2 regions of the Vibrio sp. 2-Bac 85 genome follow, and region 2 is predicted to be linked to the other one. Evidence: predicted binding sites of a transcription regulator. Region 2 holds the regulator's gene; the other holds the start of a gene.
What was found. Region 2 encodes CRP, which controls carbon source genes, mostly activating them, when cyclic AMP is high. Its sites were predicted from a motif close to TGTGANNNNNNTCACA; they were not measured.

Region 1: malT (HTH-type transcriptional regulator MalT) is a predicted target of CRP. The motif match lies at 8,771-8,786, and genes of this name have one in related genera.

The regions. Positions count from the first base shown of each region.
Region 1 covers NZ_JALAAB010000002.1:166,553-179,019, forward strand. The annotation lists gene malE (maltose/maltodextrin ABC transporter substrate-binding protein MalE) at 1-737, opposite strand, end outside; gene malK (maltose/maltodextrin ABC transporter ATP-binding protein MalK) at 1,419-2,555, shown strand; gene malQ (4-alpha-glucanotransferase) at 3,279-5,456, opposite strand; gene MT390_RS03635 (glycogen/starch/alpha-glucan phosphorylase) at 5,859-8,312, opposite strand; gene malT (HTH-type transcriptional regulator MalT) at 8,918-11,626, shown strand; gene torD (molecular chaperone TorD) at 11,821-12,467, opposite strand, start outside.
Region 2 covers NZ_JALAAB010000009.1:538-13,004, forward strand. The annotation lists gene MT390_RS10905 (SLC13 family permease) at 1-1,658, opposite strand, end outside; gene crp (cAMP-activated global transcriptional regulator CRP) at 1,928-2,566, opposite strand; gene MT390_RS10915 (YheU family protein) at 2,792-3,022, opposite strand; gene can (carbonate dehydratase) at 3,076-3,705, shown strand; gene MT390_RS10925 (c-type cytochrome) at 3,768-4,073, shown strand; gene MT390_RS10930 (peroxiredoxin C) at 4,156-4,758, opposite strand; gene menB (1,4-dihydroxy-2-naphthoyl-CoA synthase) at 4,988-5,830, opposite strand; gene menH (2-succinyl-6-hydroxy-2,4-cyclohexadiene-1-carboxylate synthase) at 5,850-6,641, opposite strand; gene menD (2-succinyl-5-enolpyruvyl-6-hydroxy-3-cyclohexene-1-carboxylic-acid synthase) at 6,628-8,364, opposite strand; gene MT390_RS10950 (isochorismate synthase) at 8,375-9,691, opposite strand; gene menA (1,4-dihydroxy-2-naphthoate octaprenyltransferase) at 9,806-10,720, shown strand; gene fusA (elongation factor G) at 10,925-12,467, shown strand, end outside.

The DNA of each region.
Region 1 (12,467 bases), on a different contig from region 2:
GCTACATTGCCTTTGGTAAATTCAGATTCAGACACGGAATAATCCATATCAGGAGAAATAACCTTGTTATCGATCAATTTTTTAACAAACGTCATTGCTCCTTTTACACCCGCATTATTAATACCAGCGTTTTTAATATCATAACCGGTAGACGTTGGCTTAAAAGCATAGCCCCCATCAGCTGCCATTAAAGGCCAAGTAAAGTAAGGTTCTTTTAAGTTCCACATAATCGCAGATTTACCATCTTTTTGAAGTTTAGTATTCAGCGCGGTGATGTCTTCCCAATTCTCTGGAGGTGTAGCAATTAAATCTTTATTATAAATAAGTGATAACGCTTCAATAGCCACAGGGTAACCAATGAATTTACCTTTATACTGCACAGCATCCCATGCAAAATCGACAATACCGTTTTTCACTTCTTTAGAAGGGGTAACTTCAACTAGCAAACCTGCTTCTGCGTATCCACCAAAACGGTCATGAGCCCAAAAAACGATATCAGGACCATCGCCCGTTGATGCCGTTTGTGGAAATTTTTCTTGTAGTGCATCAGGGTGAGCAACAGTAACTTTAATACCAGTATCTTCTTCAAAACGTTGGCCGACTTCAGCAAGTCCATTGTACCCTTTGTCACCGTTGATCCAGATAGTAAGCTGCCCCTCTTCAATCGCCGCGTTGGCATTAAAAGAACCCAATGCAGCCATGGTGCAAAGCGCAACGATACTTAGATTTTTTTTCATGTTAATATCCTTTTTAGTTGTGATGAAGGGCTAGCCGTTGGGTAAGCCATATTTCGAACTTTATTATCTAGAAGTTAAAACGCTTAATCATCCTCCTATCCACTACGCCCCATGGGTTCGACTCTATTTTCGTGACACAGCTCCACCTATAACCTCGATCAAGATCTCAAATTCCATGTTTATGTGATAGCAATCATCATAATTAATACAATTTATTGGAATGACATCTGTATTTTGTTGAACAAGATTTGTCAGCCCCCTCCTCCCTCCTCCTCCTATAAATTATTGCACTAGGATGATGTGTAGGTGGTCTAAAATAAGCAAACTATCAACCACTAGTAATAGATTGTAATCGTGTTATTTACATTTTTGTTTTAACGATTCCTAACAGCGGTCATAAATAGCCAATAAAATCTATTTATCGCTAATATTTAGACTTTTTTACTACCATTTACATAACAAATTATGCAACCTAGGTATTTATAAAGTGTATTTAGTTAGTTCGTTGTTAATAAAAAGAAATGTTGTAATAAGGATACATCAACGGCAGCAATTATTTATTAATATAAAACACAATTAATGATTTCAAATTTCAGAAATAAAAAATTCCGAAATAAGAGTTCAGGAATAAACAACAGAAATCATGAGCGTAAACATAAAAATTAATCGAGGACAAACTACATGACCAGTGTCACCTTAAAAAATGTATGTAAAGCTTACGACAAGCTACTTATCTCTAAAAATGTCGATCTTGAAATAAAAGAAGGCGAACTGGTCGTCTTTGTTGGTCCATCGGGTTGTGGTAAATCCACACTTTTACGATGTATAGCAGGCCTTGAAGAAATTACTTCTGGTGATTTATACATCGGTGAAGAACGTATGAATGATGTTGAACCATCAAAACGTGGTGTTGGTATGGTATTTCAATCCTACGCACTCTATCCGCATCTCAACCTCTACGACAACATGTCCTTTGGTTTAAAGTTAGCTAAAGCCAAAAAATCTGAAATAGATACACGTGTTCATCATGTGGCGGATATTTTACAATTAACTCACTTACTTGAACGTCAACCTAAAGCACTTTCAGGTGGGCAACGACAACGTGTTGCCATTGGCAGAACACTGGTATCACAGCCAAACGTCTTTTTGCTTGATGAACCGCTGTCTAATTTGGATGCCGCATTGCGTGTCAATATGCGCAGTGAAATTACTAAACTGCAACGTAAACTTGGTTGCACCATGATCTACGTGACTCATGATCAAGTAGAAGCAATGACAATGGCCGATAAAATCGTAGTATTAGATGCGGGTTCAGTATCACAAGTGGGTCGCCCTCTTGAACTATATCACTATCCAATCAATCGTTTTGTAGCCGGCTTTATTGGGTCGCCTAAAATGAACTTCATGAGCGTATCGATTGAAGATACTGAGGATGAACGGGTCAAAGTCAAACTAGCAAATAATGAAAGCTTTTGGATATCTGTCGAAGGTAAAACCGTGAATATAGGCGATCGAATGTCACTGGGTATTCGCCCTGAACATTTACTCAATGCAGAACAAGCCGATGCCACTATCGAGGGTAAAGTACAGATTGTAGAAAAGTTAGGTAATGAAACCCAAATTTACATGAACCTTGCCAGTGCAGATGCCGATGTCATATATAGAGCAGCAGATACACTGGATGTGGAAGTAGGCCAAAAATACAATGTTGGTTTAACTGCACATCGCTGTCATTTATTCCATAGAGATGGCATAGCCTGTCGCCGTCTGCACCGTGAAAGCGGTGTTGATTATGATGCGATGATCGCTGAAAAATAAAGACAAGATTAACAATAATATAAATTCAATAGTAAATGCTCACAGATACTGAGCAAATAGTGCAGCATTTACTATTCCAACACCTTTTGTTCCAACATTGGCAATTCAATATATATTAATAACTTACAACTGATGATTTCACCCTTCCCGCACACAAAAGCCAATAACCCATAACCGACACACTCTATAAACAATCAGAAACTCGATATCGCTTATAATTCAACAATTACCTTTATTACAACAGACTCTATTTACAACGCTTATGTTATTTATTCTGTAGGAAATGACTAGATAGAATGACGACATCAAATTATTTGATGAAGCCACTTATTATACGAATCTAGGCTTGCACTTAAGTAATTGCACTTAAGCTGCTGTATTAATTAAGTATTTAAGTGGCTGAATACTGACCCAGCTTAATGATAATGTGAATTAAGGAACTGGATGTGTTGAATGATTAATGTTGAAAATTGAATTGATAGCTAAATTGATAGCTAAATTGATAGCTAAATTGATAGCTAAATTGATAACTAAGTTGATAGTTAAGTTGATAGTTAAGTTGATAGTTAAGTGAATATTTAAATAAGGGCTTAAATTGATAGGAAAATCCCAAACGAATAGCAATTTTAAACGGGTAATAAAGCTTTGCTAAGCAAGGCTTTATTACCGATTATATTGATCTGCGATGACAGCTAGAGAGAATATGCTCTCCAGCACAAACAATTAATGGCTAGCTTTTAAGCGCAATTGGGTCATTTGTTTAGCTAAGCGATTTACCGACTGTTTTTGAAAAATATCATCGATGTTAACTGATAATTTACGTCGCCAATTAGGATATTCATTGACCGTTCCAGGTATATTGACAGGCATATCCATTTCTAACAAATCTTCAAGTTGCACACTAAACAACGCAGATGAACCGGCAGCGAGGTGCAAATGTAGTGCTTCACTCAAGTAGCTGTCCATTGGAACAAAGGCAGCGTCTCTGCCCACACCCTCAGGTAGAAAGCCATGCCAGGCAAGACTATTTAATATTTCTTGTTTAGACCGTAGTCGTTCATCATATAAAGCTTTTAATTGTACAGGATCTGGATACAAGCCAAGTTCTTTACCCATACGTAGGTCTTCACAATGCCAGAACCCTCTAACCGTTGGCATATCGTGCGTGCAAAGTGCTGACATTGATTGTTCTGTATAATGAGTAGGCGAAAAAAAACCGCCGTCTTCAGCGAATTCGAAAAAAAACAATTTATAAGAGTGGATACCTGCGCTTGCCAGTATATCGACAATTTCGTCTGGCACTGTACCTAAATCCTCACCAATGACAGCACATTGATGACGATGCGACTCAAGCGCTAAAATAGCTAATAAATCTTCAACGGGATAATAAATATATGCCCCTTCTGCCGCAGTTTTATTTTTAGGAACCCACCATAAGCGTAATAAACCCAAAACATGATCAATTCTTAAGGCTCCACAATGTTTCATATTAGCCCTTAATAACGCAATGAAAGGAGCATAACCTGAATCCTTAAGTACTTGAGGATTCAGAGGTGGTAGCCCCCAATTTTGCCCTAATGGCCCAAACACATCCGGTGGCGCACCAATGCTTGCATCAAGGACTAACGATCCATTGTCCGCCCAACTTGCCGAACCTGAACTTGCTTCTCCTACTGCCAAATCACGGTATAAGCCGACCGACATTCCACATTCTTCTGCAAACTGTTGAGCTTCATTAATCTGTGTATCTGCAATCCATTGATAATATAAATAAGACTCAACCAGTGATCTATTTTGTGTAATGAACTGATGTACTTCGATATTATTGAACTTACTATATTTATTTGGAAATACTGGGCAACCCCAAATAGAAGGATCCTGTTGATACAAGTGAGCATGTAGCGCATCAAATACCGCTTGATGCTGTAAGCTTTCTCCCCCCTGCGCGACAAAATCATTAAAAGCCTCCGCACGTTCTGTTTCTTTAGCAAGATGTCTAATTTCAAATTCTTTAAATAAAAGGGGCAATACACTTAATTTTAATGCCGCTACTTCGCTGTAGTTAACCCATTCATCTTTACGCACACTTTTGAGACGTTGCTGAAATTCGATACAACCCACTTTCTGCTGCGCCGCACTACTCAATACAAACTCGGGGATGGCTGTCACATCAATATACATAATGTTCAACCAATGACGAGAAGAAGGACTATATGGACTGGCTCCCTCTGGATTGGCAGGAAAAAGTGCATGAATCGGGTTTAGGCCAATAAAATCTCCACCACGGGAAGCGACTTCTGTTATTAGTTGCTTGAGATCGCCAAAATCTCCTATTCCCCAGTTATACGCAGTACGAACAGTATAAAGTTGAATGCTTGGTCCCCATAATTTTTCACCTTTATGTAAACTCGACTGCTTGTAACAAGATTCGGGCGTAATGATGATAGTCATTTGATACGGGTTTTTACGGCGTTTACGAGTAACCGTTAACTGGTGATACCCTAAAGGTAATTTAGGCAATTGAAAAATAAGCGCTCCACCATTTATGCGCTCATCTTTGATCACCTGTGACTGTAAATAACCTTCTAAAACATCGCCACTTTCGGTAATAACTTGCCAACTAAATTCGCTTTCTCGAACAGTTAAACCAAGGTTTAATTCAATTTCAATAGGTTGTTGTAGATCCTTAATCACTTTGACCGGGGCTAATATTTTACTTTTATGCCTTTTCTGTGCAGATTTCAACAACGTTTTATCATCAGTCGTATCGTAGCCTAACGCACTTAACAGTTGTTCGATGGTTTCATCTTTAACATAAGCCTCATTTCCCCAAGCACTAATATAGTGGTCTGAGATTTTAGCCATTTTGGCTACTTTTTTTAATACTGATTGTTCGTTCATTGCTCTCTCCGTGGGTATAATATCAAGACTCGTTAATAAAAATCATGACCAACCATTAGCTCGTTGCTGTTAATAAGGATATTGAAGGGTATTCTCTCTATCCAAATGTAAAAACACTCAGCAAAAACCGATTATAAAAAATAATTATAAAAACCGATTGTAAAAACTAATTGCAAAACCATGGCCAATTTATTGACTAAAAGACTATCAACCCTACTCAATCTTGATGCGTAATATCAATGCATGTCAGCTAATCAATATCACTGTTTAATGTGAGCCCATTACTTTTTGATCCTTTTTTATAAATGAATTAAGCATTTATAATGGCGACTATTATGAAATGGGCATATAAATTAATAAAAAATAAAAGTGAAGCGTGACAACATACTTCACTCAATGGGACTAACGATGCACTGCTGATAACTTCCAAATATTATTAGCATAGTCACGAATAGAACGGTCTGAGCTAAACTTACCTACCAAGGCAGTATTCATAATCGCTTTACGCGCCCAGCCTTTTTTATCTCGGTATTGTTTATCCATCGCTTCATGCGCATGAATATAAGATGCAAAGTCCGCTAAACACAGGTAAGGATCACCGCCATCCAACAACGCATCATAAATAGTACGCAATCTTCCTGGCTCTTTAGGTGTAAATATATCTCCAAGTAACAAGTCCAATGACGCTTTTAATAACGGGTTAGTATGATAGTAATCGAAGGGGTTATAACCTCGTCTTAATACCGCTTCAACGCCATCAACATCGAGCCCAAAAATATAAATATTATCGTCGCCTACTTCTTCACGAATTTCTACATTTGCACCATCCATTGTGCCGATAGTGAGTGCACCATTTAATGCCATTTTCATGTTCCCGGTGCCTGATGCTTCTTTACCTGCCGTTGATATTTGCTCAGAAACATCTGCCGCCGGAATAATGATTTCTGCGATGCTGACACGATAATCAGGGATAAATACCACTTTCAACTTACCGTCGATGCGCTGATCATTATTAATAGTTTCAGCAATTTTATTTATTGCAAATATGATCTCTTTTGCAAGGTGGTAACCCGGTGCTGCTTTTGCAGCAAAGAATACAACGCGAGGTACCATGTCAAAGGTAGGCTCGTTTAATAAACGATAATAAAGCGACAAAATATGTAATAAGTTTAAATGCTGGCGCTTATATTCATGTAAACGTTTAATTTGCACATCGAAAATAGCATCACTATCTAGCTCAATATCCATATGTTGCTTAACCCAACTAGCTAAACGTTGTTTATTCAATTTTTTTACATTCATATAATCATTTTGGAATTGACTATCTTCAGCAAACTCAGCGATTTGGTTAAGTTGACTTAAGTCCGCAGGCCATTGATCACCTATTTTATCGGTGATTAAATTAGACAATGCAGGATTACAGAACTTCAACCAACGACGAGGGGTAATGCCATTAGTGATATTTTGTAAACGGTTAGGATACAACTCATCAAACTCAGGAAATAAATCACGTTTGACTAAGGCTGAATGTAAAGCGGCAACACCATTAACCGCATAAGAACCGACTACACATAGATTTGCCATACGAACATTACGATGAAAACCATCTTGAATAATGGATAATTTACGTTGTTTCTCAACATCACCCGGCCATTTTTCTCGTACTTCTTGCATAAATAAGTGATTGATATGGAATATAATTTCCATATGTCGAGGTAATAAGCTTTGAATCAATGATTCAGACCAAGTTTCTAGCGCTTCAGGCAGTAGCGTATGATTGGTATAGGCAAATGTTTTGCTACAGATAGCCCAAGCATCGTCCCAACTCATGTCTCTTTCATCAATCAAAATACGCATTAATTCTGGAATAGCGATGGTTGGATGAGTATCGTTGAGCTGTATGGATTCATATTGAGCAAGGTCTTGAAGTTTAAGCCCAGATTCATCGTGACGACGTAAAATGTCTTTGATTGACGCGGCACTATGAAAGTATTGCTGCATTAAACGCAGTGTTTTACCTTTTTCGTGATTATCATTTGGATATAGAATTTTGGTGATATTACCAGCATCGATGAGTGCATGTTGTGCTTCAAAATAATGTCCATTATTAAAACTTTCTAATGAGAATGGTGCAATCGCCTGACATTCCCATAAACGTAACGGATAAACAGTATTGCTTTGGTAACCAACAATCGGGAGATCCCATGGCATGCCTTTTACGAACATACCGGGTACCCAGCGGCGCTTTTCTTTGCCATTTTCTACGACAGGCTGTACATGCCCGTAAAATCCTATTTCCTGTGCATATTCTGGACGTGCAACTTCCCATGGGTAACCCTCTACTCCTCGCCATGCATCTGGTGCTTCTTTTTGATGGCAGTGCTCAAAGGATTGTTTGAAAAGCCCATACTCGTAATGTAGCCCATAGCCAATTGCAGGAAATTCTTGGGCAGCACATGAATCCATAAAACAAGCTGCTAAACGACCAAGACCACCATTTCCTAATGAAGGGTCACGCTCTTCTTCAAGTAAATCCGATAGGCTATGCCCCATTTCTTGCATCGCATCGTTAATTTGATCGTAAATACCCATGCTAATTAGGTTATTACCTGTCAGTCGGCCAATCAAAAACTCTAAAGATAAGTAATTAACACTTTTTGCATTTTTTATTTTAGGATCTTGCTCAGTCGCTAATAAATCAAACGTGGTTAGCCCTGCTAATGCACGTCCTAAGGCAAGATACCAGTCACGCGTTGTCGCAGTCTCTTCGGTTTTTGCATAAGTTGTATTTAAGTGATTTAACAGATCAGCTTTAAATAACTTTTTATCAAATTCTCTTTGTTGAACAGGTTTCATGGCAAAGCCCCTTTATTAAGTTTTATTTAACTGAGGCATATTCTGGATTCATATTAAATGCAAAACATCCTCCCAATTTAGGGTTAAATAAGGAGGAGTATTAAGGGCGTAGAAAGTTAAGTTAATGCTTAGGCCGATCAATGCAGAAGTGATTACCTTTTATAATAAAAGGAATGGATAGCACTAGCGTGATAATGAGTGCCAAGTCGCTTTATTAAGTAACGATAACCAAGTAGCTCTCGAGATATTGATAGCTAATAAATTAATCTCAATACTGTTCAAAATACAAACAGTCACTTTAAAAATGAAAATAAGCTTTATTATTCATATCATTAGGTGTAAATACTGACGTACGTCATCATTTTTAAAATGCCTTTAGATATACTTTATATTAGATAATTTATGATTGATGTTTTGGAAGCAGTACTATGGCCGAGCATTAGGCATTCAATACAGTACGTGATTGGAGTCACATCGCTATTACACCAAACACTAAAAAATGTGTGTAATGTCATGCAATGTAAAGCCTCACAGTAGTCAATTCTAGTCACTATAGCGTACCCTCGCTCCTTATAATAAAAATAACTAATAACACGAGAAAGCAAATGTGGCTCCCATCAAAACTAACAAGACCAGGCAGATTGCATAACGCAATCCTTAGACCTCGAGTGCTAGAGTTATTACAACAAGCGCCATTTTATAAGCTGGTTCTATTTCGCTCGCCAGCTGGTTATGGAAAAACCACCATGACCGCACAATGGTTAACGGATAAGCCCTACGTTGGTTGGTACAGTATTGATGAAAATGACAATGATATTTTTCATTTTATCAACTATTTTATTCAAGCGATCAACAAGGCAACCAACGAATCCTGCCCCAATGCGCAAACATTAGTTGAGAAACGTCAATTTTCATCGCTACAATCATTATTTGGAGAGGTATTTAGTGAACTATCCAACTATCACCAAGAATGTTATGTAGTGTTGGATGACTATCATTTGATTAAAGAAAATGAAATTCATGAAGGGATACGTTTTTTCCTTAAACATATGCCAGATAATATAACATTGATTGTAACCAGTCGTTCTGCCCCCCCTATTGGCACTGCTAACCTGAGAGTGCGAGACTTAATGATCGAAATAGACAATGATCTACTCGCTTTTGATGCAGATGAAACAGCCCGTTTTTTCAATCAACGTTTTTCCGAGGGCGTAGATGATACTACTGTAGATAACCTTCGAACTTATGTCGAAGGTTGGCCTTCAGCATTACAACTTATCGCGTTACAAGCCCAACATAACAAAAAAACATTAGCGCAATCAGTTGAATCAGTTTCAAGTTTTAGTAATGGCCACCTTTGGGAATACCTTGTCGAGGAAGTTTTTGACTTTTTAGATAATGATACTCGTCACTTTTTAATGCAATGTTCTGTATTGAGCACTTTCAACGATACACTGATTAGTGAGTTAACAGAAAGAGATGATGCACTGAGTATGCTTGAATACCTAAATCGCTATGGCTTATTTATTTATCCCTTAGAAGGCGAGCAAAACTGGTTCAGGTTTCATAATTTATTTGCTGAGTTTCTAGCGCATGAACGTCAAGCGCGGATCCCACAGGAAGAAAATTCGCTTCATCACAAAGCGGCAAAAGCATGGTTAAAACTAGATATTCCCCACCAAGCTATGTTCCATGCACAGAAAGTTAATGATGGTGAACTACTGACAAAAATCATTTCTGCACATGGTTGGAGAATGTTTAATCACGGTGAATTAACTAAGTTAGAAAGTGCCATTAACAGTTTGTCCCCTGACAAGTTATACGAAAATATCAAACTACCATTGATAAGAGCTTGGCTTGCACAAAGCCAACATAGCTATAGCGCAGTGGAGAATATGCTTGCTGAGGCTAAGCAAGAGATAGACAAGCGAAATATTACGTTAACAACAAACGATCAAGGTCAAGTTAATGCACTCCTTGCACAAGTTGCTATCAATAGAAGTGAGCCTGAAAAAGCCTTTGAACTTGCTGAGCTCGCATTAACCCAGTTAGATTCTAATGCTTATCGAAATCGAATTATCACAACTTCTATAGTAGGTGAAGTAAATCATGTATTGGGACAGTTAGACAGAGCCCTGCCTTTAATGCAACAAACAGAGAAATTAGCGAGACAACATAAGCTCTTTCACCAAGCATTATGGGCAATATTACAGCAGGGTGAAATACTCTTGGCACAAGGTTTTGTGCAAGCAGCATTTGAGTTACAAGATAGTGCTTTTAAACTTATTGCAGAACAAAAATTGCAGCAATTACCGCTACATGAATTTTTATTGCGTAACAGAGCGCAAATATTATGGTGCTGGAATCGCTTAGATGAAGCTGAAGAATGTGCTTATAAAGGGATCAACGTACTTGGAAACATAGAGCCTAGTAAACACCTGCACTGTTATTCAATGCTTGCAATGATAGCAATAAGTCGCGGAGAGCTAGATAAAGCTATGCGCTTTATTGAAAAAATACAACACCTTGTACAACAGTCAACTTATCATGATGATTGGTCGGCACATGCGTCACAATCATTGCTTTTATACTGGCAAGCTCGTAATGACTTAGACGCAATAAAAAACTGGTTAGATACCGCGATTCGCCCGAAGCAAGCAAATAACCACTTTTTGCAACTGCAAGTTCGTAACATTGCCAGAGCTGAAATAGCCCTTGAACAATATGAGCAAGCAACAATAACAATAAATTTTTTACAGTTAGAAGCCAAAGCCTCACATTTAATTACGGATAATAATCGTAATCTGATTATTGAAGCGATTATAGCGACAAAAATAGGTAATGAAGTATTGGCATTAGAAACATTAAAACAAGCACTAAGCTTAACTAACCAAACAGGCATGGTCAGCAACTTCTTGGTCGATGGTGTGCATATTGAACATTTACTGCAAAAACTTAGTAGCTCCGCTAGCTTAAACGAGCTTGAAAAACACCGTACATTACAATTGTTAAAAGATATTTCTATCAAGCAAAAGAGCCGATCTACCCATTTTGATGAAAATTTTGTAGATCAATTAGTGAATCATCCTGATATACCAGAGCTCGTACGAACGAGTCCGCTAACGCAAAGAGAGTGGCAAGTATTAGGTTTGATTTATTCTGGATTAAGCAATGAGCAAGTTGCACTGGAGTTGGATGTGGCAGGTACAACGATAAAAACACACATTCGGAACTTGTACCAAAAACTTAATATTGCAAACCGTAAAGAAGCGATAAAAACAGCAGAGAATTTGCTAAGGCTTATTGGTTATTAATACCAATCTCACTAAAGGCGAACAATATTATTGGTACTGAAAAAGCCAGTGACACGTTAACGTTTCAAACAAACATTAACGGGTCACTGGTTTTTTATTGGCTAAAAGTGAAATAAATTAAGCTGTCTATTATTCAATATCTCTTTCTTAATATTTATTACTTAACATTCATTACTTAATAGATTGCTTAATATCTATTGCTCAATATCTAACGTTACCCACTGCAGTGTTAATTCTGCCACCGCAGTGTAAAAACCGCTTGGGTCATGCAGTTTCACTTGCTCAGTAAAGTCACCTAACCAACTTAATACATAAACATTAATAAAGTTTACTTGATTAACGTGGCTTGCATGTAAGCTAAGATGTGCAAGATAGGCGAGTATTACCGCAATATGATCAGCAGGCTCAGGAAAATCACTACTGATTTGTATATTACTTTTTTCTAAATAGGTCATCATTAACTGGTGTAATTCGCCAAATACTAATGCTCTATCAGATTTTTTAATATTTTCGCCAGTATCTACTTTACTCAAATCATCTTTTATATACTGCCCTGCATAGGGGGAAGCACAGGTTTTGCTATCAATTAAAAATAATCCACAAAAATCAGCGGCTAACTCAAGTCGAGCTTGCTCTGTATTAAGCGCCATTAACTTATTAACAATGGTGTTAATACTTGCTGCTAATGTCGGCTCAAGGGCAACAGAGCTTAAAAACTCTCGTCCCTGTACAGAGGTCAATTGATTGATCAAACTTTCATCTAGCTCTGTTGCAAAAAGTGATGAAAGAAACTCATAGATAACCGCCCTCGCCTGATTTTCAATCGCAATTTCGGTGACTT
Region 2 (12,467 bases):
ATAAATGGTTCTGGTGAAAGATTAAGCTGAGTAGCAACAGAAATGGCAATGGGGGTTCCAATAACTGCAGCAGCGTTATTAGAAACAATATTAGTTAAGATCGCTAGCAGTAGCATCAAAGCCGATAAAACTCCGCCTGGTGGAAGATCAGAGGATACTGCGACAAAGACTTGTGCAATATACTCTGCTCCTCCTGTAGACATCATCGCAGCACCAAGTGCTAAAGAGGCGGCGACTATTAAAATGACTTGGGTACTTAAGGCGGAAGAAGCTTCTTCCCAGTTTAAACATTTAGTTATTAATAATACTAGTACGCCACATACTGAGCTAATTTCAATTGGTAATAAATCGAATGCTGAAGAGAGCACGACAGCAAGTAATGTGCCTAACGCTAATGGCGCTTTACTAGTTTGTGGTAATTGCTCTGCACCATCTATGATTAATAAACCTTGTTGAGATTTTAGTCGTTCTATTTGTGTTGTTTTACCCTGTACTAATAACACATCAGCAATTCTTAAAGAGGTATTTGGAATACCACTACGAGCAGTTTCCATGGGTTTTCCTGCTCGATGTAATGCAATTACTGATATATCGTTTCTATTAAGAAAATTCGTTTGTTGTAAAGTTCTTCCTTCTAGCCCAGATCCTGCGATGATCACAATTTCAGCTAGTGTTTGATCTCCTGCTTCCAAAGCAGGTAGCTGCTCAGTCTTATCCGAATCAGAAAATAAAGTCGCCCCCAATACAGATTCATACTCTTTAATATTATCAGGATAATCGTGTATTTTTAAACGGTCACCTGCAATAAGCACTGTATCTGGTAAAGGGATGATATTTTGCTGGTTTTGATTACGTTGGATTCCTCCAATTTTGATCACGCCATCGGTCAGTTTAATTATTTCTGTAATGGTTTTACCATTAGCAGTGCTGTCTTCATTGATATTTAAATACGCCGTAAATAATCGTGGTGAAGTATCTGGCATTGAAGGTGTACGAGTAGGTAATAATTTAGGGGCTATAAGTCCTAAATAAAAAACTGCGACAACGGCAGCGATCAATGCTGGTTGAATAAAATCAAATAACTCAAATTCAATAACCCCCATATTTTTTGCAATACTAACGACTAATAAGTTTGTTGACGTTCCTATGGTTGTTGCCATACCCCCAACTAACGTAGCTAATCCCATTGGTAAAAGTAATGGTGATGAATCTGTTTTAGTACGTAACGAGACACTGATTAAAATGGGCAGTAATAGAACAACAACAGGTGTGTTATTAATAAATGCACTTAGCGCACCCGCTAAGATTAACGTTAATAATAAAGATAATTTTGGGCTTATTCTCCATAGTTTGGCTATGTATCTACCGATAGGCTCTAATGCGCCAGTTCGGACAATACCATGGCCAATAATCATTAATGCGCAAACCGTGACTAAAGCTTCGTGCCCAAATCCTAAAAATAATGAACTTGGTTCAAAGTAATGGGCGACTTTCTCGTCGTAGAAAGGGAAGAAAACAAATAATAGACAGAGGGCCGCTATGATTGAAAGGGAGGATGTTTCTAGAGGGATATCTTCACGACGAAATAAATATAATGCGAGTACGGTGATCAATAACACTGCAAGTGCATGATTATTAGGTAGATCTGGAATATTCAAATGCCATCTCCTTAATAATGTATTGTTACTATTTTATATATTAGATGTATGCAGCTTGTGATGTTTGGGTGGCATTGATATGAAATACACATCTCGACTAGAGTAAAAACGATATCATCAATATTTTAACATAATGCTTTTGTTTTTTTGCGGTGTGAATCATGATTGTGAAATATCGCTATTTTATTGTTCTTTATTGTTAGAAACAAAAAATATGGATTTAAAAAAACCGCAATTAAGCGGTTTTTTATTGTTGTATTATTATACGATTAACGCGTACCAAATACTACGATTGTTTTACCATGTGCAGAGATAAGGCCTTGTTCTTCTAACATTTTCAAAATACGTCCAACAGTCTCACGTGAACAACCCACGATTTGACCAATTTCTTGTCGTGTAATTTTGATTTGCATACCATCTGGATGTGTCATTGCATCAGGTTGCTTAGCTAAATCTAATAATGTGTTTGCGATACGACCTGTTACATCTAAAAATGCTAAGTTACCTACTTTTTGACTAGTAACTTGTAGTCTGTTCGCCATTTGACGAGAAAGACGCATTAGAATTTCAGGGTTTACTGTAATTAGCTGAGTAAATTTTTTGTAAGAAATTTCAGCTACTTCACATGCTGATTTGGCTTTTACAGAAGCACTACGAATTGGTTCTTCTTCTTTGTCGAATAAACCTAATTCACCGATGAAATCACCTTGGTTTAGATAAGATAGGATCATTTCTTTTCCATCTTCATCTTTAATTACAACAGCAACAGATCCTTTCACAATAAAGTACAGCGTGTCAGCTTTTTCACCTGCATGAATTAACATACTTTTTGCCGGATATTTGTGCGTATGACAATGTGATAAAAACCATTCTAAAGTAGGATCGGTTTGAGGTTTGGTAATGATCATAAACTTCCCTTTATCTGTATTGAATAGCTAATGGCTATTTCTTTTCATTTGTTGCACGAATAGACTTGTATATGAATTGTATCGCTTTTTTTTCAAACTCTATAATGTTTCTCAACATTAGTTGTGCAATAAATTAGATCTTGGTCATAAACAAGATTTATTTATTATGGTTTTGATTCGTTTTGCACTTTTGCTCTCGGAATTTACCAAAGATCTATGATTTATTTATCTATTTTGAGTCTGTTGGAACTCTTGCTTACTAATTAAAGTAACACTCTCATTTAGCTCCGAATACATGATAAATATTTCTTCATTTTTTATTTGAGCTAAAATTTGTTGTGTTTTTTGTTGTAATGAAAACTCTACTTCTCCGTAATCAGTACCCTCACGTAAAATATATTGTTCTATTAAATTGTTTAATGTCATTGCATCAAGTTGTTGGTAAGGTATTAACATAAAAGGGCTCATCTAGGCTTTTCTTTAACAATACATTAATTTAAAGGTGAAGTATGAGTTTGTTAAATGATTTACTTAAAAATAATAAGCAATGGGCTGAGGATATCTTAAAAGAAGATCCTGAGTTTTTTACACATTTAGCTGAGCAGCAATCACCAGAGTATTTATGGATTGGTTGTTCCGATAGCAGAGTGCCTGCCAATCAATTATTAGGTCTGATGCCGGGTGATGTTTTTGTACATCGTAATATTGCTAATTTAGTGATTCATACCGACTTGAACTGTATGTCTGTGATTAAATATGCTGTTGATGTATTAAAGGTAAAGCATATCATAGTAACTGGTCATTATGACTGTGGTGGAATACGCGCAGCGATGGAAAAACAATCTTTTGAATTGATAGATGGCTGGTTAAGAAACATTAAAGATGTGTATGTAAATCATCGTCATGAATTTTTAGAGTCAATGACTGATAAGCAGAAATTAGATCACCTTACTGAGCTTAATATTATTGAACAAGTCAAAAACGTTTGCCATACCACCTGTGTCCAAAACGCATGGCTTAAAGGTCAAGATCTAACGGTGCACGGATTGATTTATTCTGTAAAAAACGGACGTTTAAAAGATTTACAAGTGAATTTTGATAATATCGACAGTATTAATGATTTATATCATATTAATTAATAGCCCTGTAGTAATAGGCTAGTTGTACAAAAATAAATAGTGAAATTCAAATGGAGTGGAATATGAACAAAAAATTAATTGGTTTGTTGTTAGTTGGCCTGCCTTTTTTTGCAAGTGCTGCGGATATTGAGGCTGGTAAAGCAAAATCGGCAGTTTGTGTAGCTTGTCATGGTGCAGAAGGTATTTCTGCTGTACCTATTTATCCTAACCTCAAAGGGCAAAAAGAAGTGTATTTAGCTTCTTCTTTAAAAGCGTATAAAGCTTCACAACGACAAGGGGGGATGTCTGCATTGATGATACCGCAGGCTGCAGCTTTAAGTGATACTGATATCGCTAACCTAGCTGCTTATTATTCTTCGTTGAAATAAATATATTCATGTTACACCTCGATTAAAAATGGCCTCAATGAGGCCATTTTTATTCATAATAAAAGATAGTTAAATATCAATATTATAGGTCGTCAGAGTGACCTGATAAGTATTTTGCTACGCCTTCTGGAGTCGCTTCCATACCTGCTTTGTCTTTAGCCCATTGCGCAGGACAAACTTCACCGTGCTCTTCGTGGAATTGTAATGCATCAACCATACGTAACATTTCATCAATATTACGACCTAAAGGTAGATCGTTAACTACTTGATGACGAACAACGCCGTTTTTGTCAATTAAGAAAGAACCACGTAATGCAACGCCAGCTTCTTCTAATTCAACATCGTACGCTTTACAAATTTCGTGCTTAACGTCTGCTACTAGTGGATATTGAACTGCACCGATACCGCCATCATTGATAGCAGTGTTACGCCATGCGTTGTGAGTGAATTGTGAATCAATTGATACACCAATAACTTCAACACCACGTGCTTGGAAATCACCAAAACGTTTGTCGAAAGCAATTAGTTCTGAAGGACATACAAAAGTGAAATCTAATGGGTAAAAGAAGATAACTGTTTCTTTACCGTTTGCGAATTCTTTTAGGTTAAAACTATCAACAATTTCACCGTTTCCTAATACTGCTGCTGCTGTAAAATCAGGAGCTTGCTTACCTACTAATACCATGAGATTTTCCTTTATATAGATTTAAATGAAGCCATGCACAATTTTTATCAGGCATAACTTCTGTAGAATGCGTTAAATGGAATAAATATGCGAATTGTTTATAGCGATTAATTTGATAGTTTTTAGCTATTGAAATGTTGTTTTTATGTTCTGAATGAATAAACCCGCTTATTAAGGCGGGTTTATTCAGATATTTATTTGTGCTTGTACTAGTTGCTTAGTCTAAGCATTAAGGGTTTCGTCCATATTTACTGAAGTCAGGTTTACGTTTTTCATTAAAGGCATTTCTTCCTTCTTGTCCTTCTTCACTCATATAAAATAACATGGTTGCGTTGCCAGCTAATTCTTGTAATCCAGCTTGACCATCACAATCCGCGTTCAGTGCTGCTTTTAAACAACGTAATGCCATTGGGCTGTTTTGTAATATTTCTCGGCACCATTTCACGGTTTCTTTTTCAAGGTCAATCAATGGAACGACTGTATTCACTAAGCCCATATCAACTGCTTCTTGAGCATCATACATACGACAAAGAAACCAGATTTCACGTGCTTTTTTCTGCCCTACAATACGTGCCATATAACTGGCTCCCCAACCACCATCAAAAGATCCTACTTTCGGGCCTGTTTGACCAAACTTTGCATTATCCGCTGCAATCGTTAAATCACACATCATGTGTAATACATGACCTCCCCCGACAGCATAACCAGCAATCATTGCGATAACAGGTTTGGGGCAAGTCCGGATCTGACGTTGAAAGTCTAAAACATTAAGATGATGGCCGCCTTCTTCATCTTTATAACCTGAATCACCACGGACACTTTGATCACCACCTGAACAAAATGCTAAATCTCCAGCGCCAGTCAGAATAATTACGCCAATCTTTTGATCATATCGTGCGTCATGTAAAGCTTGCATCATTTCATTGACCGTTTGAGGACGAAAGGCGTTCCGAACTTGTGGTCGATTGATGGTTATTTTCGCAATACCTTCGGTCTTGTGATAAATAATATCTTCAAATGGTAAAGAACTTTCGTTCCACGTTATCGCTGCATAGAAATCTGCATCAGTCATATAGGCTCCAACTTAATGTTTAAAAATGCTCTGTTAAGAATAGTTGTTTAATATTATTGGCGTAGTTTATGGGATCTTGTTGGTGAGTGTTATGACCTAAACCATTAAAACAGTGGGTTTTTATATTGTTTGTTTGTGGAATAAGTTTGGCTATCTGCGTGAATTTGGTGTCTTTTTGCCCATAAAAATAACTAATCGCTAACGTTGTTTTGCTTAGAAAGTATTGTGCACAGTATTGTTGGGATAAACTGGTTGAAAGCAACATGTTCGCTAAGAAAACACCATAATTGTGGCTTCTTTTCTTTATTATTGTTTGTTTTTGTTGCTCACTTAAATCATTAAAAATGGCCTGTGTATACCATTGTTGTAAACTCTCTTCGATAGATTGAGTTGAAAATTTTTCTGCCCAGGCTAGATCAAATTGATAGCGACTTTGCTTGGATGCTTGATCCGTTAATCCGATATGACATGATTCCAAAATCAAATGCTTTAAACGAGGGTCCTGTTGGCTTCGAGCGTAATCTAATGCAATCCGCCCACCCAGTGAGTATCCGACTAGACAAAACGAGTTAATGTTAAGTGATGCCAAGGTGAATTTGATTAATTGATGGCAGTGTTCAAAGCCGCCTTCTAAAGGCGCTACATTAGCAACTGATGAACCATGACCTGGCAAATCGATGGTGACACAATGAAAGTCATTTTTAAGATGTTCAATGGTCCTTTTCCAATCTTTTCTATTGCCTAAAAAACCATGTAAAAAAACCAAAGTAGGGTGGTCTGGTGAGCCTTGCTGTTCACTATATAATGGCATTTTGTAGTTGCTCCTTGATCTCTTGTAACTGCGTCGGTGTTATCAAATTACTAATACAGATCTCAATCAGTGTCGCTTTATTTTCTGTGTTTATTGAAGCCGCATGTTGGTAATTCTGTTTAAAGTCTGACAACGTTTTAGGCTGTTGATAAGCTATTGCAAATTGCGCACAGGTTTGGGCAAACGTTAAACCATGTGGTAATTGATAAAATGCTTGCTGTTGTGCTTTAGGGACGGGCAATAGATTGAAAATACCCCCACCATCATTATTTAAAAGTACGATCACAAATGGCTGATTTAATTGTGTTAATAAAGCTAAGGAATTTAAGTCATATAAAAAAGAGGTATCGCCAATTAATAGCGTCGTTGCCCCTTGTCTCTTTTTTGCAATACCCACTGCCGTTGCAATCACTCCATCTATACCACTTGCACCACGATTGCTATAAATCGTTGCATTTGTATTGGCAAACATATCAGCTAAGCGGATCGCGAGGCTGTTTCCTAGCATAATATTATCTTTGCTGTGATTTAATACATGGGCAGTACTATTTGCTTCACTAATCTGATCATCTAGTAAATACGGATTAATAATGTCTGGTAATCGATCTTGATATATTTTTACTTTTTCAAGCCAATTTTTATCTGTTTTTTTATTATTGTAGGTTTTTTTTATGAAGTTTTTTGCGTTGCTTACAAAACGTTGAGTGACACAATGTGCGGGATCTATGCGTTGTGTATATTCAGAAACCACCCAAATAGGAACGACTGTTGAGCCGATATATTGTGTTAGCCTTTTGCTTACTAAGTGATCTGAAAATTGTATAATCAGATCTGCTTCATCAATGTGTTGCTTAAATGATGGACTGCACAGTAATAAATCGTAGCCGATTATATTATTTATTGCTCCCTGCAACTGAGATTGAACATCTGCGAACATTAAGAGATCAAATTGTTGGCAAAACTGTGCGATTGCCATTGCCTGCTGCTTATTACTGATGCGCCCTACAACCACTAAAACTTTCTCTGCATTCAAGTTAATATTTTTATCTACAACTTTATCGTGTTGTGTTGAATGGTAAGTCGTGTAAAGACGATGATGACTATCCCATCCCTTTAAACTACTGAGATAATTTTTGAAGTTAATGGTTTTGTGTTCGGGATAAAAAGGTTCAGCAATTGCCATATTAAAGTGAATAGGGCCTTTATCTATATGTTGCTGAAATAAACCTTGGTTGAGCGTTGTTAATAAATAATTACTTTTAATAGATTCCGTCGGCGTTGGGATTTGTGCAAAAAATATTGGGTAATCGGCAAAAATTTTATACTGATCTATTGCTTGATTTGCTGCGCAATTAATTAGTTCAGGAGGCCTATCTGCAGAAATAATGATCAGTGGAATATGGCTTTGTTTTGCTTCTATCACTGCTGGATATAAATTAGCCACTGCGGTGCCTGATGTAGTGATGATTACAACCGGCTTTGATGAAGCTTGGCTCAAACCTAATGCAAGAAACCCTAAGCCTCGTTCGTCAAAATGAACATGTGTTATTGCTTTGGGGTGATTAGCAACAGCCAGCGTCAATGGGGTTGAGCGAGACCCCGGTGCAATACAAAAGTCACTGATACCATATCGAGTTAACTCTTCAATAAACAGGCTAGACCATAATAAATTAATATTATGATGCTGATGGGGAAAGGTATATTGGTGATCTACCTGTGTCATTGCATGCCCTCTAATATGTTCCCAATATGGTTAATATTGTTCGAATCTTATTATCTAACTCTTGCCACTCTTGTTCTGCAATAGAGCCGGTGACAATGCCTGCCCCTGCAAATAATTTAATACAGTTTTGAGTCACCAATGCGCTTCTTATGGCAACACTAAAATCACTTTCATGTTCAGTTATACAACCAACAGCACCTGCGTACCAACCTCGTTGATAGGGCTCATTATCATTAATGAATTGTAATGCGGGTAATTTAGGTGTGCCACCCACTGCAGGAGTAGGGTGTAATTTGTATAACAGATCCCTATCTTCAGTTTCATCAAGTAGTTGAGCTGTGATCGGCACACATAAGTGTTGTACATTGTGTAGTTGCATAACCTGAGCTGGTGCGCAATTTACTTGTGCTTTGAGTTGCTTTAAATTAGCAATAATAAATTCTTGGACAATATGATTTTCACGGTCTATTTTTTTATCATTTAATAAACTTTGTAATAAAAGATCATCTTCACGTTTATTTATACCCCTATTCACTGTGCCTGCTAAAGCTTCAGTTGTTACCGTTCGCTGCCGACGAGAGAAAAGGCGCTCCGGAGAGCAGCTAATAAAACTCTGCTTATTAGATAGTTTTAAAACATAATGGAAACTATTAGGGTTAGCTTGCTGCCAAAGTGCCATCATATCCCAGGTATTGATGGGGGTATCAAAGCATAATTCAGTTTCTCTTGATAACACGACTTTGGGTAATAAAGCTTTATATTCTATGGCAAGTTCAACTAATTTAGCCCATTGTTGCTGGTTAGGGCTATCTTGACGTTTCAGAAATTGTGAATTAAATGCGACTAAAGGCACTGTAGGTTGTAATAATTTAACACTATCAATTGTTTTTATAATGCTATTGGTTCCATTAAAATGGAAAGTGACTTGTGTTTGTTCTTTGTCTTCGTCAGTCGCTCTTAATTGTTCAAATGCCATTAACGGCCTGATGAATAGAATGGCTGGAAAGTCAGGCCATTGTTGACCTTGCTGTTGGAAAGCTAAACCACCTATATAAAATGCTTGTTCAGTGGCTTTGGGGATATGATGTAACGTTTCAATAGCGCCAAAACAGGCAAGAGTTTTACTTTTTTCTTTATTTTGCCAATAGATATGCGGTAATAAAGGTAAGTTTTCTTGGCCAGCCAATCTTTGTCCTTTTAATAAAGGTAATAAACTGATTGGTTCAATAGTTACTGTTAAATTGGTACTCGGAAAGTGTCCGTGAATAAGACTAAATGATTGTAATTGCTGTATTAATGTTTTTTGTAGTTGTTGAAGTTGGTTCATATCTTCGACTATAACCCAGTGCTATATTTATCTATTCATGTTTGCTAATGTAGCGCGATATTAACCTTATTCCTAGTGCCGTTATCAATTATCACCATTTTTATAGGACTTTTAGTGAAATCATTTCAAGTTTGGATTCAAGCGTGTCGATTACGTACCTTACCGCTAGCTGTTGCTTCTATTATTGTTGCCGCTGGCTTAGCGGTACAGCATCAAGTTTTTAGTGCGAGTATTTTTTTATTATCTATATTAACTGCTTTATTACTACAAATATTGTCTAATCTAGCCAATGATTACGGTGATGCGTTAACGGGTGCAGATGATCAGAGGACGGGCCCAGAAAGGGCGATGCAAAGTGGTTTGATTAGTGCCGCATCGATGAAAAAGGCAATAGTACTGGTCACAGGGTTATGCCTCATTTCTGGACTTTCATTATTAAGCGTTTCGTTTGCCGGCGATTTAACTCGTTGGCTGGTTTTCTTAGGGTTAGGTGTAGCTGCTATTATTGCTGCAATTACTTATACCATGGGTAAATTACCCTATGGTTATCGTGCCATGGGCGATATTGCTGTTTTCTTATTCTTTGGGTTATTAGGTGTACTCGGGAGCTTTTATTTACAAGCGTTAACGCTGCCTATTTCTTTAATATTACCTGCTATCAGTGTTGGTTTATTAAGTGCAGCTGTTTTAAATATTAACAACATGCGTGATGTTTATAGTGATAAAGCGGCTAATAAAATCACTTTAGTGGTTTTATTAGGGCGTAAAAAAGCATTTGTTTATCACTTAATGCTTATCAGTACTGCAATGTTATGTAGTTCACTTTATATTTATCAGCTTGAGGGAAGCCAATTTTGGCAATATCTATTTTTATTAATTACTAGCCCATTAGCGAAAAGCTGCATTCAAATTGCTGAAGCAATCAAGAAAGATGATCGAGAAGGTTCGATTTTTAATGAACAACTGAAAAACACTGCAATCAGTGCTTTTGTATTTTCATTATTATTTGCAATTGTTCTTATCGCTTAAAATCGATTAATTATTATTCTAATCACTGGTTTTAAAACCAGTTATTAGGGTTTATTTTGCTATTTTCATAAAAGATGACAAAATAAAGTCGAAAAAAACAACATATTTCCGCTTTTTTCTAAATACTGTGTTCTGTTTAACTACAAAGATTGTATAATGCCGCGGGAATATAGCCTCCAATTTTTTAAATACAGAGTATAAAAAATGACAGATTTAAGTAAATACAGAAACATTGGTATTTTCGCGCACGTTGATGCGGGTAAAACTACTACTACAGAGCGTATCTTGAAACTTACTGGACAGATCCACAAAACTGGTGAAGTACATGATGGCGAATCTACAACTGACTTCATGGAACAGGAAGCTGAGCGCGGTATTACTATACAATCTGCTGCTGTAACTTGTTTCTGGAAAGATCATCGTTTTAACGTAATCGATACTCCTGGACACGTTGACTTCACTGTTGAAGTTTACCGTTCACTTAAAGTATTGGATGGCGGCATCGGTGTATTCTGTGGTTCTGGTGGTGTTGAACCACAATCAGAAACTAACTGGCGTTACGCGAATGACTCAAAAGTTGCACGTATTATCTTCGTAAATAAATTAGACCGTATGGGTGCTGATTTTTACCGTGTAGTTAAACAAACTAAAGACGTTTTAGGTGCTAACCCACTAGTTATGGTTCTACCTATCGGCATAGAAGATGACTTCTGTGGTGTTGTAGATCTATTAACTCGTCAAGCATTCGTTTGGGATGAAACAGGTCTTCCTGAAAACTACTCTATCCAAGATGTTCCTGCGGACATGGTTGATAAAGTAGAAGAGTACCGTGAAATGTTGCTTGAAGAAGCACTAGGTCAAGACGATGACTTACTTGAAGCTTACCTTGAAGGTGAAGAGCCATCTCTAGAAGACATTAAACGTTGTATCCGTAAAGGTACGCGCACAATGGAATTCTTCCCTACTTACTGTGGTTCTGCGTTTAAAAACAAAGGTATGCAAAACATCCTTGACGCTGTTGTTGATTACCTACCTTCACCTACAGAAGTTGATCCACAACCTCTTACAGATGAAGAAGGCGAGCCTAACGGTAAATTCGCACTTGTTTCTGCTGAAGAAAGCTTTAAAGCACTAGCATTTAAAATTACAGATGACCGTTTTGGTTCATTAACTTTCGTACGTATCTACTCAGGTACATTGAAGAAAGGCGATACCATCATGAACGCTGCTACAGGTAAAACTGAGCGTGTTGGTCGTATGTGTGAAATGCAAGCTGATGATCGTAACGAACTTACTTCTGCACAAGCGGGCGATATCATCGCTATCGTTGGTATGAAAGGTAACGTTCAAACTGGTCACACATTATGTGATCCAAAAGATCCAATCATTCTAGAAGCAATGGTTTTTCCTAACCCAGTAATCTCTATCTCTGTTACACCAAAAGATAAAGGTTCTACTGAGAAAATGGGTATTGCGATTGGTAAAATGGTTGCAGAAGATCCTACATTTAAAGTTGAAACTGATATCGACTCTGGTGAAACAATCCTGTCTGGTATGGGTGAGCTTCACTTAGATATCAAAGTTGATATCCTTAAACGTACATACGGTGTTGATTTAGTTGTTGGTGAACCTCAAGTTGCTTACCGTGAAACAATCACACAAGCAATCGAAGATTCTTACACACATAAGAAACAATCTGGTGGTTCTGGTCAATTCGGTAAAATTGATTACCGTATCAAGCCTGGCG